DNA from 3 places in the Mesorhizobium sp. M7A.F.Ca.MR.148.00.0.0 genome. Region 2 is predicted to be linked to each of the others. Evidence: riboswitches for the same ligand, from Rfam matches in the RefSeq annotation. Region 2 holds a riboswitch; each other region holds the start of a gene.
The links. A riboswitch is a leader RNA that binds a small molecule or an ion and turns the genes downstream of it on or off. The one in region 2 is predicted to bind thiamine pyrophosphate.
Positions count from the first base shown of each region.

Region 1: it holds a riboswitch for thiamine pyrophosphate, as region 2 does, so the genes downstream of both, thiC (phosphomethylpyrimidine synthase ThiC) here and EOB49_RS22295 (YkoF family thiamine/hydroxymethylpyrimidine-binding protein) in region 2, are expected to answer to the same signal.
Region 3: it holds a riboswitch for thiamine pyrophosphate, as region 2 does, so the genes downstream of both, thiB (thiamine ABC transporter substrate binding subunit) here and EOB49_RS22295 (YkoF family thiamine/hydroxymethylpyrimidine-binding protein) in region 2, are expected to answer to the same signal.

Region 1 is NZ_RZTB01000015.1:27,228-30,917, forward strand. It holds gene EOB49_RS08315 (hypothetical protein) at 1-267, shown strand, start outside; gene EOB49_RS08320 (hypothetical protein) at 930-1,157, shown strand; TPP riboswitch at 1,279-1,395, shown strand; gene thiC (phosphomethylpyrimidine synthase ThiC) at 1,499-3,334, shown strand; gene thiO (glycine oxidase ThiO) at 3,331-3,690, shown strand, end outside.
Region 2 is NZ_RZTB01000070.1:9,514-13,203, reverse strand. It holds gene EOB49_RS22305 (formyltransferase family protein) at 239-1,270, shown strand; gene EOB49_RS22300 (hypothetical protein) at 1,310-1,630, opposite strand; TPP riboswitch at 1,826-1,939, shown strand; gene EOB49_RS22295 (YkoF family thiamine/hydroxymethylpyrimidine-binding protein) at 1,930-2,538, shown strand; gene EOB49_RS22290 (ABC transporter permease) at 2,642-3,394, shown strand; gene EOB49_RS22285 (ABC transporter ATP-binding protein) at 3,391-3,690, shown strand, end outside.
Region 3 is NZ_RZTB01000014.1:46,963-50,652, reverse strand. It holds gene thiP (thiamine/thiamine pyrophosphate ABC transporter permease) at 1-1,288, opposite strand, end outside; gene thiB (thiamine ABC transporter substrate binding subunit) at 1,540-2,538, opposite strand; TPP riboswitch at 2,582-2,696, opposite strand; gene EOB49_RS08025 (thiamine diphosphokinase) at 2,784-3,428, shown strand; gene EOB49_RS08020 (ABC-F family ATP-binding cassette domain-containing protein) at 3,430-3,690, shown strand, end outside.

The sequences.
Region 1 (3,690 bases), on a different contig from region 2:
GACATGAAGACTATGCAAGAAAAAGACATTCCGGCATTCGTGCAAGCAGTTGTGGAGGCCGGCTGCAACATTTGCGCGATTGGCAACTTGGGATATGTCTTTGGCGATGCTGATTTGACGCCGGCGCAACGGAGGTCCGTCGAGCCACAGCTGCGCAGGATTGCTGAGATCTACGGCGAACGCGATCATCTCATGGACGAGATAGCTGTATATCTGCGGTCGATCGGACGCCATGTCGAGGTTGAGCCGAAGACAGGTGTTTCCTGATGGCCGCGATCGATCGCGTTCCGTAGTCGCCATTTCTATTGGGTAACGAGCAGCCGTCTTCCAACCTCTGAAACAAAAAAGAGGTGACCCCCAAAGGCCGCTCTCGAGACCGCAAGTCTGAGCCGCTAACGCATTGCGATAACCAGGCTGTCCGAACTGGGCGTCGATGCCTTCCTCGACCAGGTCGCGGTAGGCGGCGATCTCATCTACCGCATGCATAGCCAAGCCAGAGAAGTTTTCGGCAGCGGAATTCTCGGTCGCTTCCCCTTTTATGACTAGAGGGTGCGGCCGATCCGGCCGCGACGATCTCGCAGGGATTGCCATATACGGCAACACGAACACCGGCGGATCAATACTCGGATAATGGCGGCCGGCTATGTAGCGATCGATCGCGCACCAACATATCAATGCAATAGCTTAGTTGCTTTCAAAGGCGGGTCTCTACGAACTGCAAGCAAGCTAAACGATTGCGTCAACTCTTCCTCGCAGAGCGAAAACTCCGCGCCCACGCGATTTCTCTGCTGGAACAGCGGCACATCCTCAGCGCCAGGACACGGCCGCCGCCGTCGGGTTTTACGAAGCCGGTGATTGCATAAGTTGCCCGCAAGATATCATTGGTATCGGGAACGCCGCCGATGCCGCATCCTGAATAGAGCGGCCGCTTGCACCTGCCAGCCCGACGACCAGATCATATCTGCAACTCCATCTACCTGGACGTGGTGCAAATCACCTCGCTGAAGCCGCAAATCGTCGCCTTCGACCAGGATAACCACATCCGTGACCGCCTGAGCTACTCGGTCGATCTCGACGCACATGGCCGATACAGTTTTTCCATCCTTCACGAAGCGAATGAGACTTTGGCCATTCCAGCCCTGGTCTACGGGGCGTGACTTGTCCCCGATGCATGCGCGAGCTCTCCGCTCGGCCGGCCGCCGGACGTCGCCACCGGCCGAAGGCGCCCGAAGGCGCCCGAAGGCGCTTGACAAAGCAGCACCGGCCCATTCAACTTGAGGCATTCACCAGGGGAGTCCCGGTAAGGGGCTGAGATACTGCTGGCTTTCGCGGCGCAGTGACCCGTTGAACCTGATCCAGTTCATACTGGCGTAGGGACGGTGCAAGCGCTTTGCGGGAGTTTACGCCCGAGGTCCTGCTGCAGCAGGTCTACAGAAGCGTCTTTTCATCCTTCCGGCACAGAACTGGGTCTCCAATGCATGAGCAAAGGAGCCTCACGATGAATGCCCTCACCCCCGCCGTGTCGACGGGACCACTGCCCGCCTCGCGGAAAATCCACAAGCCCGGCGTCCTCTACCCGCAGATCAGGGTGCCGATGCGCGAGATTTCCGTCCATCCGACGGCCGGCGAACCGCCCGTCACCGTCTACGATCCGTCCGGCCCCTACACCGATCCATCGGTCGAAACCAGCATCGAAAAAGGCCTTGCCCGGCTTCGCCACGAATGGGTCACGGCGCGTTGCGATGTCGAAGCCTATGACGGCCGCCACGTCCGGCCGGAAGACAATGGATTCGCCACCGGCGAGCGCCTGACACCGGAATTTCCGATACGCAATCGGCCGCTCAAGGCCAAGCAGGGCAAGGCGGTGACCCAACTTGCCTATGCGCGCGCCGGCATCATCACGCCAGAAATGGAGTTCGTAGCCATCCGCGAGAATCTCGGCCGCGAGGTGATGCGCGGCAAGCTGCAACGCGGCGGCGAAGCCTTCGGCGCGGCGATCCCAGATTTCGTCACACCCGAATTCGTGCGCGACGAGGTGGCGCGCGGACGCGCAATCATTCCCGCCAACATCAATCATCCCGAGAGCGAGCCGATGATCATCGGTCGCAATTTTCTGGTCAAGATCAACGCCAACATCGGCAACTCGGCTGTCACATCATCGATGGCCGAAGAGGTCGAAAAAATGGTCTGGGCGATCCGCTGGGGCGCGGACACGGTGATGGACCTGTCGACCGGCCGCAACATCCATAACATCCGCGACTGGATCGTGCGCAATGCGCCGATGCCGATCGGTACGGTGCCGCTCTATCAGGCGCTGGAAAAGGTCAACGGCATCGCCGAGGATCTGAACTGGGAGGTCTACCGCGACACGCTGATCGAGCAGGCCGAGCAAGGCGTCGACTATTTCACCATCCACGCCGGCGTGCGGCTGCACTACATACCGCTGACCGTCGACCGGGTCACGGGCATCGTCTCGCGCGGCGGCTCGATCATGGCCAAATGGTGCCTGCACCATCACCGGGAGAGCTTCCTCTACGAGCATTTCGCGGAGATATGCGACATCTGCCGCGCCTATGATGTCTCCTTCTCGCTCGGCGACGGCCTTCGTCCCGGCTCGATCGCCGACGCCAATGACGCGGCGCAATTCGCCGAGCTGGAAACGCTGGGCGAGCTGACGAAAATCGCCTGGGCCAAGGATTGCCAGGTGATGATCGAAGGCCCCGGTCACGTGCCTATGCATAAGATCAAGGAGAACATGGACAAGCAGCTCGCTGTCTGCGGCGAGGCACCGTTCTATACGCTTGGACCGCTGACGACCGACATCGCGCCGGGTTACGACCATATCACCTCAGGCATTGGGGCGGCGATGATCGGCTGGTTCGGCACCGCCATGCTCTGCTACGTCACGCCGAAGGAACATCTCGGCCTTCCCGATCGCAACGATGTCAAGATTGGCGTGATCACCTACAAGATAGCCGCCCATGCCGCCGACCTGGCGAAGGGTCATCCGGCTGCTAAACTCAGGGATGATGCCCTTTCCCGCGCTCGCTTCGAGTTCCGCTGGGAAGACCAGTTCAACCTGTCGCTCGACCCCGAAACCGCGCGCTCCTTCCACGACCAGACCTTGCCCAAGGAGGCGCACAAGCTGGCACATTTCTGTTCGATGTGCGGGCCGAAATTCTGCTCCATGCGCATTTCCCACGACATCCGTGCCGAGGCCCAGAAGGAGGGCATGGCGGCAATGGCGGCGAAATACCGCGAGGGCGGCGATCTCTACATGCCAGCTGACGAGACTGGCGTACCGGTCGTGCCAGAGGCTCCCAAACCATCATGAGGGTGCTCGTCAAAGGGGCCGGCGTTGCCGGCCTCACCGTCGCTTTCGAACTCGCCGCCCGCGGCGCGACGGTTACAGTCGCCGAGATGCGGCATGGCCTTGGCGGCAACGCGTCGTGGTTCGCCGGCGGCATGCTGGCGCCATGGAGCGAGCGCGAAAGCGCGGAGCAGCCGGTGCTGGATCTCGGACGCGACGCTGCCGACTGGTGGGATGCGGTGCTGTCGGGTCAGGTGACACGGGCCGGGACATTGGTCGTGGCCGCGCCGCGTGATGCCGGTGAGCTTGACCGGTTCGCCAGTCGCACGTCAGGGCATCGGCGCGTCGATGAAAACGAAATTGCGCTCCTGGAACCCGAC
Region 2 (3,690 bases):
TCAACGGCGAATGCGGATGCGGTAGGCAAACACGGTCAGGTGGTTGACAGCCTGCCGTATCGCGGTCCAATTGCGCAGGAAGAGTTGATTTCGGGAGACGGGCCGTGAAGAAAATCTACGAAAAGCCAGTGTTTGTAAAACGCGAGCGTCTTTCGGTTGTCACTGCCTTGGCATCGCCTTCCACTCAGCCGACCTGACAAGCTCGCCCTGATCTGTCGGCCCGTTTGAGCCGCCGAAGATGAGGCCGATCGAATCGACCGATCACTCGGAGCCGATCACAGCCGTTTTTGTCCTCGATATCTCTAACCATACGGGGCCTCTGCTCGCCGGCTGGCTAGAGGCTGGAAATGCAATTGGCGCGATCATCGTGCCTGGGTTCCGGCGTCGTCCCACCGGTTTCAGCATCGGCAATTTCCGACGAAGGCTTCAACGCAAGCTGCTGCTCAGGCGGTTTGTCGGTAACACGCCTGTCAAGTTGATCGAATTTGGCCGCCCTTACGATTGGAATGCGCTTGGTCGCCAATTGTCTGACCTCCGCGCCGATGTGCTGGTCTGCTACACTTTGCCTGTCTTGATCCCTCAAGAGGTTCTTGGCCATTTTTCCAAAGGCGGGGTCAACCTCCACCCGGCGCTGCTCCCCGACTATCGAGGGCCACATCCGACCCAGCGCTTGGCCGTGGACGGCCGGTGTGCGGCTCATGGCGGCGTCACGCTCCACAAGATGTCCGCCGGTTTTGACGAGGGTGACATTCTCGGGCAGGTGCCGTTTTCCGAAGCTGACTGGACCTCGAGAGAAGCCTTGGTCGACAGCACGGCAACCGCTATGCGGATTCTGGTGAGCGAGGCGGTGCCGGCCTACTGCCGGGGGCTGTTGTCAGGAATGCCGCAGCCGAAAGGCGACTTCGTCTGGGCACGGCTTCAGCCCAGCCACCTGATAATCTCGCCGGCCATGTCGGTCGAGCATGTTGTACGGCTATGGCATGTGCTCGGCCTTCTGCCAGGCATCTATCTTGAAATCGGAACGCGCAAAGTCAGGCTGGGATTCCAGATCAGAAGGCTGGGGCCTTGCACAGGAAAGGCTCCGGTCAGGCGGTGGGGAACAGTGGAATTCGATCTCGCCAACGGTCGGGTCCTGTATTTTACTTACGGTAGAGTGCTCAAACGGCTGCTCAATTCAAAACACCTGTTTTTGCGCCCGCCCGCCGGAAAACCCGCTCCACAAATCCGGCTGTTCGGCAAAACGAGTGCTGCGGACCAGAGAAATGGATGAAGCCGCTGGGCGATGCCCAGCGTCTTCATCCGTGTACGGTTACTTGCCACAATTATTATCGTTTACCGTTGCCGCCGTCGCGTTACCATCGGCGTCCGTCTGCGCGCCTTGCGGGTTGGTCGGGCAATTCTGATCCGCGTTCGAATTCATGTCCCCTACCGTGCCAGTCGTGCTGTTGGTCGTGCCCGGGTCGACAGTGTCCGGCTCGACCGTATTCGGTGAAGCCGGCGTGTTCGGCTCAACCGTCACCGATTTGCCGCTGCCGCTTCCATCTGCGTTGTTGCTGCCGGCGCTTTGCGCCATGGCTGACGTGGCCAGACCAATGGTGAGAACCGAAGCTGCGAGGATTTTCATGAACATGGTTTGTCTCCATTTCTGTGAAGTCGTCGCTTGTTTTCTACGAAAGTGATCGCGTTGCGACTGTGGGGACAACCGGTCGCGGCGGCGAAGGTTCCCGACAAAATTCCGCTCAGGCGCACCGTGACTGGCGCAATGCTTTTGGCGCAGTGCTCTGAAAAAACGGCTTTCCCTTGAACTCGAATGATGCTTTAAGGCGCACATCCACAGGGGTGCTCCGTACGGTCGGGGCTGAGACGGGGGCGGCAAGCCCACAGACCCTAGAAGCTGATCTGGGTAATACCAGCGGAGCGAGGCGGGCGATGTTTTCAGGCGCACAGATTTCCCTATACCCCATGACCGACGATTTCGTCGGTGTCATTCTTGGCGCGCTCGGTGCGCTCGATCCCTGGCGCGACAAGCTCAGGATCGAGACCGACGACATCTCGACCTTGCTGGTCGGGCCGCCCGAAGTGTTGTTTCCCGCCATGCGCGACCTCTTCGTGGCGGCGGCACGCAGCGGCAAACATTGCGTGTTGTCGGCCACCATCTCGCGCGGGTGCCCTGGCGAGCCGGATGATCCGATCTGCCGCTCCGATGCACTTGGCGGGCCTGTCGGGCCACTCGGCCCGCGCAAGGATGCGGCCATCGCGGCGGTGCGCAATGCTGCTGCCACCGGCCAGCCGGCGGCGGCGCAGTTCTCGCTCTATGTGATGGGCACCGACGACCACATGGACGAGATCTACGGCTGCATCGATTTTCTTAAGCAGTCCGGCGTCTATGAGCGTTCCAAGCATTTCTGCACGAAACTGCGCGGTGATGCCGGTGCGATCTTTTCGGCGCTGGACGAGGCCTTCTGCCGCTTCGGACCAGGCGCCGGCCACGTAACCCTCGACGTCACGGTCTCGGCCAACAGCCCGTCGGCTGTCTGAACCAGCCGCGCTTTCGCGCTGCCGTCAAAGGTTGTCTCCCGTGGCCACATCATCAGTCGCTTCGCGCCCGATCGCGAGCCTTCTTGTCAAGGCAATACCGGCCATGATCTCGGTCGGTTTGCTCCTGCTGGCGTGGGAGCTTTATGCCACCTATTCCGGCATCAGGCCGACGACACTGCCGGCGCCGTCGCGCGTTTTCGAACAAGCGCTGCTCAATCGCCAGGCGCTGGCCGACAACGCCATTCCGACCATCGGCGCCACGCTGCTCGGCTTTGCCTGTTCGCTCAGCGCTGCCTTCGTGCTGTCGATGCTGGTCGACTTCTTCCAGCCGCTGCGGCGTGCGCTGTTTCCTGTCTTAATCGTCAGCCAGACCTTGCCGCTGGTGGCGATCGCGCCGCTGGTGGTGCTCTGGTTCGGCTTCGGGCTGGCGCCCAAGATCATGCTGGTGGCGCTGGTTACCTTCTTTCCGATGCTGGTTGCATTGGTCGAGGGTTATGAGTCGACCGAGGCCGAGATCGGGCAAATGCTGCGCGCAATGGGGGCAGGGCGCTGGCGCATCTTCGTGCTGGCACGGCTGCCTTCGGCGCTGCCCTATTTCTTCGCTGGCTTGAGGATCTCCATCACCTACGCCGTGGTCGGCGCGATCTTCGCCGAATATGCGGGGGCCGCGAAGGGGCTGGGCATCTACATGCTCAACGCCAAGAACAATTTCCGCCCCGATCTGGTGCTGGCCGCCGTCGGTGTCAGCGCTGCCCTGACCCTTGTCCTGTTCGGGTTGACTGTACTGCTGCAGCGCCTTGCGATGCCCTGGGAGCGGGCCGGACAGGAGACCGCAGGGAAGAGGCCGCGGCGATGAACCGGCTCGAACTGCGGCATGTGCGCAAGGCGTTCGGTGGGCTCGACGTGCTGGCCGATATTTCGCTTAGCGTCGGCGCTGGTGAATTCGTCTCGATCCTTGGACCCTCGGGCGCCGGCAAATCGACACTCTTCCAGCTCCTGACCGGCGCCGAGCATGGCGAGGGCGAGATGCTGTTCGACGGCGCGCCGCTCGACGACCACGGCAGGCATTTCGCCTTCATGCCGCAGCGTGACGCGCTGATGCCGTGGCGGCGCATCCTCGACAATGCGACGCTCGGGCTCGAAGTGCAAGGC
Region 3 (3,690 bases), on a different contig from region 2:
GCACGGCGCGCAGGGCGAATGGCATCGCCATCACCGCGTTGACGGTGACGACCATTACCGGGGCGATGGCAAAGACATCGCCGGCATGGCGCAGCAACAGGAACCAGCCGGCGCCGACGACGATCGGCGGCACGACAAGGACAAAGCCGGCGCCTGTATCGGCAGCGTGTTCGAGCAGTGTCTTTGCGCCGGCACGGCGGTTCAGCGCCAGTGCCCGCCGCGCCATGGTCAGCGCCAGCGACAGCATCACCGAGAGCAGTGCCGACAGGAAGGCCAGCACCACGCTGGTCAGCGTTGCCTGCCGGACAGTGGCCTCACCGGCCAACCGGCCGAGATCCGCACCCAACCCGGTCATCACCGTTGCCGCCATCGGCCCAACGACGAACAGCAGCGCCAGGATGATGAGTAGCGCGTTCAACCAGGTCTCGCTCCGATGGACTGAGAGATACCGACGTTGCGCGACCGGCAAATTGGTGTCGCCGACCACATTGGCGCCCAGGCGCGTCAGGGCCAGCACAACGATAAAGGTCAGGGCAATCTGCAACAGCGTCAGTGTAACGGCCCGCGCGGGATCGAAATCAAAGCGCAGCGCCTGGTAGATGCCGACCTCCAGCGTCGTCGCGGCCGGCCCGCCGCCGAGCGTCAGCACGATCGTGAAGGATGTGATGCAGAGCATGAACACAAGCCCGGCGACGCCGGGCAGTGCGGCGCGCAGCGTTGGCCATTCGATCAGCCGGAACGCCGGCCGCGCCGCCATGCCGAGTTGGCTCGCCAACCGCCATTGGTCGGCCGGTATGGTCTGCAGCGCCTCGAGGAACAGCCGCGTCGCCAGCGGCAGGTTGAAGAAGACATGGGCGACGAGGATGCCGGACAGGCCATAGATACCCGGCCAGCTTCCGCCGCCGATCAGGGCAAGCACGCCGGCGAAATAGCCGGCACGGCCATAAAGCGCCAGAATGCCGAGCGCTGCGACAATAGCCGGCAGCGCCAACGGCACGGCGAAGATCTGCAGGATGAAGGCGCGGCCGAAGAAACGTGGATGTCGCGACAGAGCCCGCGCCACGAACAGCGCCGGGATGGCCGAAAGCAGCGTCGAGAGCGCCGCTTGCCAGAGCGTGAAGCGAATGACGCGAAGCAGATAGGGATCGAAGGCTGCCCAGGCGCCCGAGAAATCATGGGCGCCCTCGAAAAGCAGGCCGGCAAACGCGCCGCCGATCAGCAGCGCGATCGCGGCAAGCGCGACAATGCCGGCGCTGACGCGGGGATCGGCTGGATGGCGCGTACGCATCTCGCGCTATCCAACCCTGCGACGGGTATTGATCGAGGGGAATATCTGGCGAAGGCCGAGCCCACCCCCCTCTGTCCTACCGGACATCTCCCCCTCAAGGGGGGAGATTGCGCACTCAGCCGCCTTCGCTATTCTCAAGAGTGGCAGGACTAAGAGAGGCGATAAAGCTGCCGATATCCCCCCCTGAGGGGGAGATGGCCGGCAGGCCAGAGGGGGGCGGCTTGGCGCAAACATGCGACGCGGCTCGCGCCCTACTTGCTCATCACCGCAAGCCATTCATCGACCCAGGCCTTGCGATTGGCAGCGACCTCTTGCGGGCTGAACAGCAAGGTCTTGGTCGGCTTGACCAGTTTATCAAAGGCCGGATTGAGCGGCTTGTCGGTCTTGCCGGCCGGGAACATCCAGTTGGTCTCGGGAATGGCATCCTGGAACTTAGGCCCGGTCATGAAGGCCATAAACTTGGCCGCCAGCGGATTCTTGGCTCCCGTCGTGGTGATACCCGCCACCTCGATCTGCAGATACTCGCCCTCCTCGAAGGAGGCCGCCTGGTAGCGCCCGGTGTTCTCGGCGATCATGTGATAGGCCGGCGACGTCGTGTAGGACAGCACCATCGGCGCCTCGCCCTTGGTGAACAGCCCATAGGCCTCGCTCCAGCCCGGCGTCACGGTCAGCACCTTCGGCTTGAGCTTGGCCCAGGCCTCCGGCGCCTTGTCGCCATAAACCGACTTGACCCACAGAAGCAGGCCGAGACCCGGCGTCGAGGTGCGCGGGTCCTGGATGACGATCTTGTCGTCGGCACCGCCCTCGACCAGCTCTTTCAGGCTTTTCGGCGGGTTCGTCAGCTTCTCGGTGTCGTAAACGACAGCGAAATAGCCGTAATCAAAGGGGACAAAAGTATCGTCGCTCCAGCCACCCGGCACGTTGACATCAGTTACGCCGCCATGCGGCGCGAACAAGCCTGACGCCTTGGCATCGGCGGTGAGATTGGTGTCGAGGCCAAGCACGATATCGGCCTTCGTCGATGCGCCTTCCAATCTGACGCGGTTGAGCAGCGCGACGCCGTCGGCGACCGAGACGAACTCGACATCGCAGCCGCATTCGGCCTCGAACGCCTTCTTCACCACGGGACCCGGACCCCAGTCGGCGGTAAAACTCTCATAGGTGTAGACGGTGAGCTTGTCCTTGGCCAAGGCCGGTCCGGACAAGGCCACGACCGTTGCTGAAACAAGAGCGTATAAAAGCGTGCGCATCGGCGCCTCCTTCGTTCGAATTGAAAGGAATTGAGGCGTCGGACTGTCCGAAACGTCTAATCCCTCCGCCGGTACAAACCGGATCAGGTTCAGCGGGTTGGCGAGACTGCCTCTCAGCCGGTCCGCGAAGATCGCGTCCGGCACCCCGTTAGAGCGTTTCGACACATAGGCCGGGCCGATCCGCCACGCAAGTGGGAGTTTGCCGCCTTCCGTTTCCCGTGCCGGGCTGGTAAGGGCCACACGATATGAGCACATTCACCATCCTGCTTGGCGGCGATCTCATCCGCACGCCACGGCTCGACCGCCAGGCCGAAGGCTCCCGCGTCATCGCCGCCGACGCCGGCATAGGCCATGCGCAGTTGCTGGGCCTCGTGCCGGAGCTGTGGGTGGGTGATTTCGATTCCGTGCCGGCGAACCTGCCGGACGATCTCGCTTCCGTGCCGCGCCGGACCTTCCCGGCGGAAAAGGATCAGACCGATGGCGAACTGGCCATCGCCGCAGCACTCGAGCGCGGCGCGACCCGGCTGGTGCTCGCCGGTGCTTTCGGCGGCAAGCGCGCCGACCACGCTTTCCTGCATCTGGCGCTTGCCTTGCGCCTGGCCGAAGCAGGGACCGATGTGCTCCTGACCAGCGGCGCCCAGGAAGGCATTCCCCTGCTGCGCGGAATGGCCGGCTTCGACTATGCCGACGGCACGCTGTTTTCGGTGCTCGGCTTTTCCGAGCTTGCCGGGTTGACCGTCACCGGCGCCAAATGGCCGCTGAACCACGTCAAGGTGGCCTTCGGTTCGTCGCTGACCATTTCCAACGAGGTCAAGGGCCGCCTCGAAATCGCGCTCGGCCATGGCCGCGCGATGCTGCTCGCTCATCCCTATCCCTTACCTGAAAGCTGACATGGCCCCGCCCCTTCTCAACCTCGACGGGATAAAACTGACCTTCGGCGGCACGCCGCTGCTCGATGGCGCCGCCTTGACGGCTTCGGCCGGCGACAAGATCGCACTGGTCGGCCGCAACGGGTCGGGCAAGTCGACCCTGCTGAAGATCGCCGCCGGCCTGATCGAGCCGCAGGACGGTGAGGTGTTCCGCCAGCCTTCGGCAACTGTCCGCTATTTGCCGCAGATGCCCGACATGGAGGGCTTTGCCACTGTCCGCGCC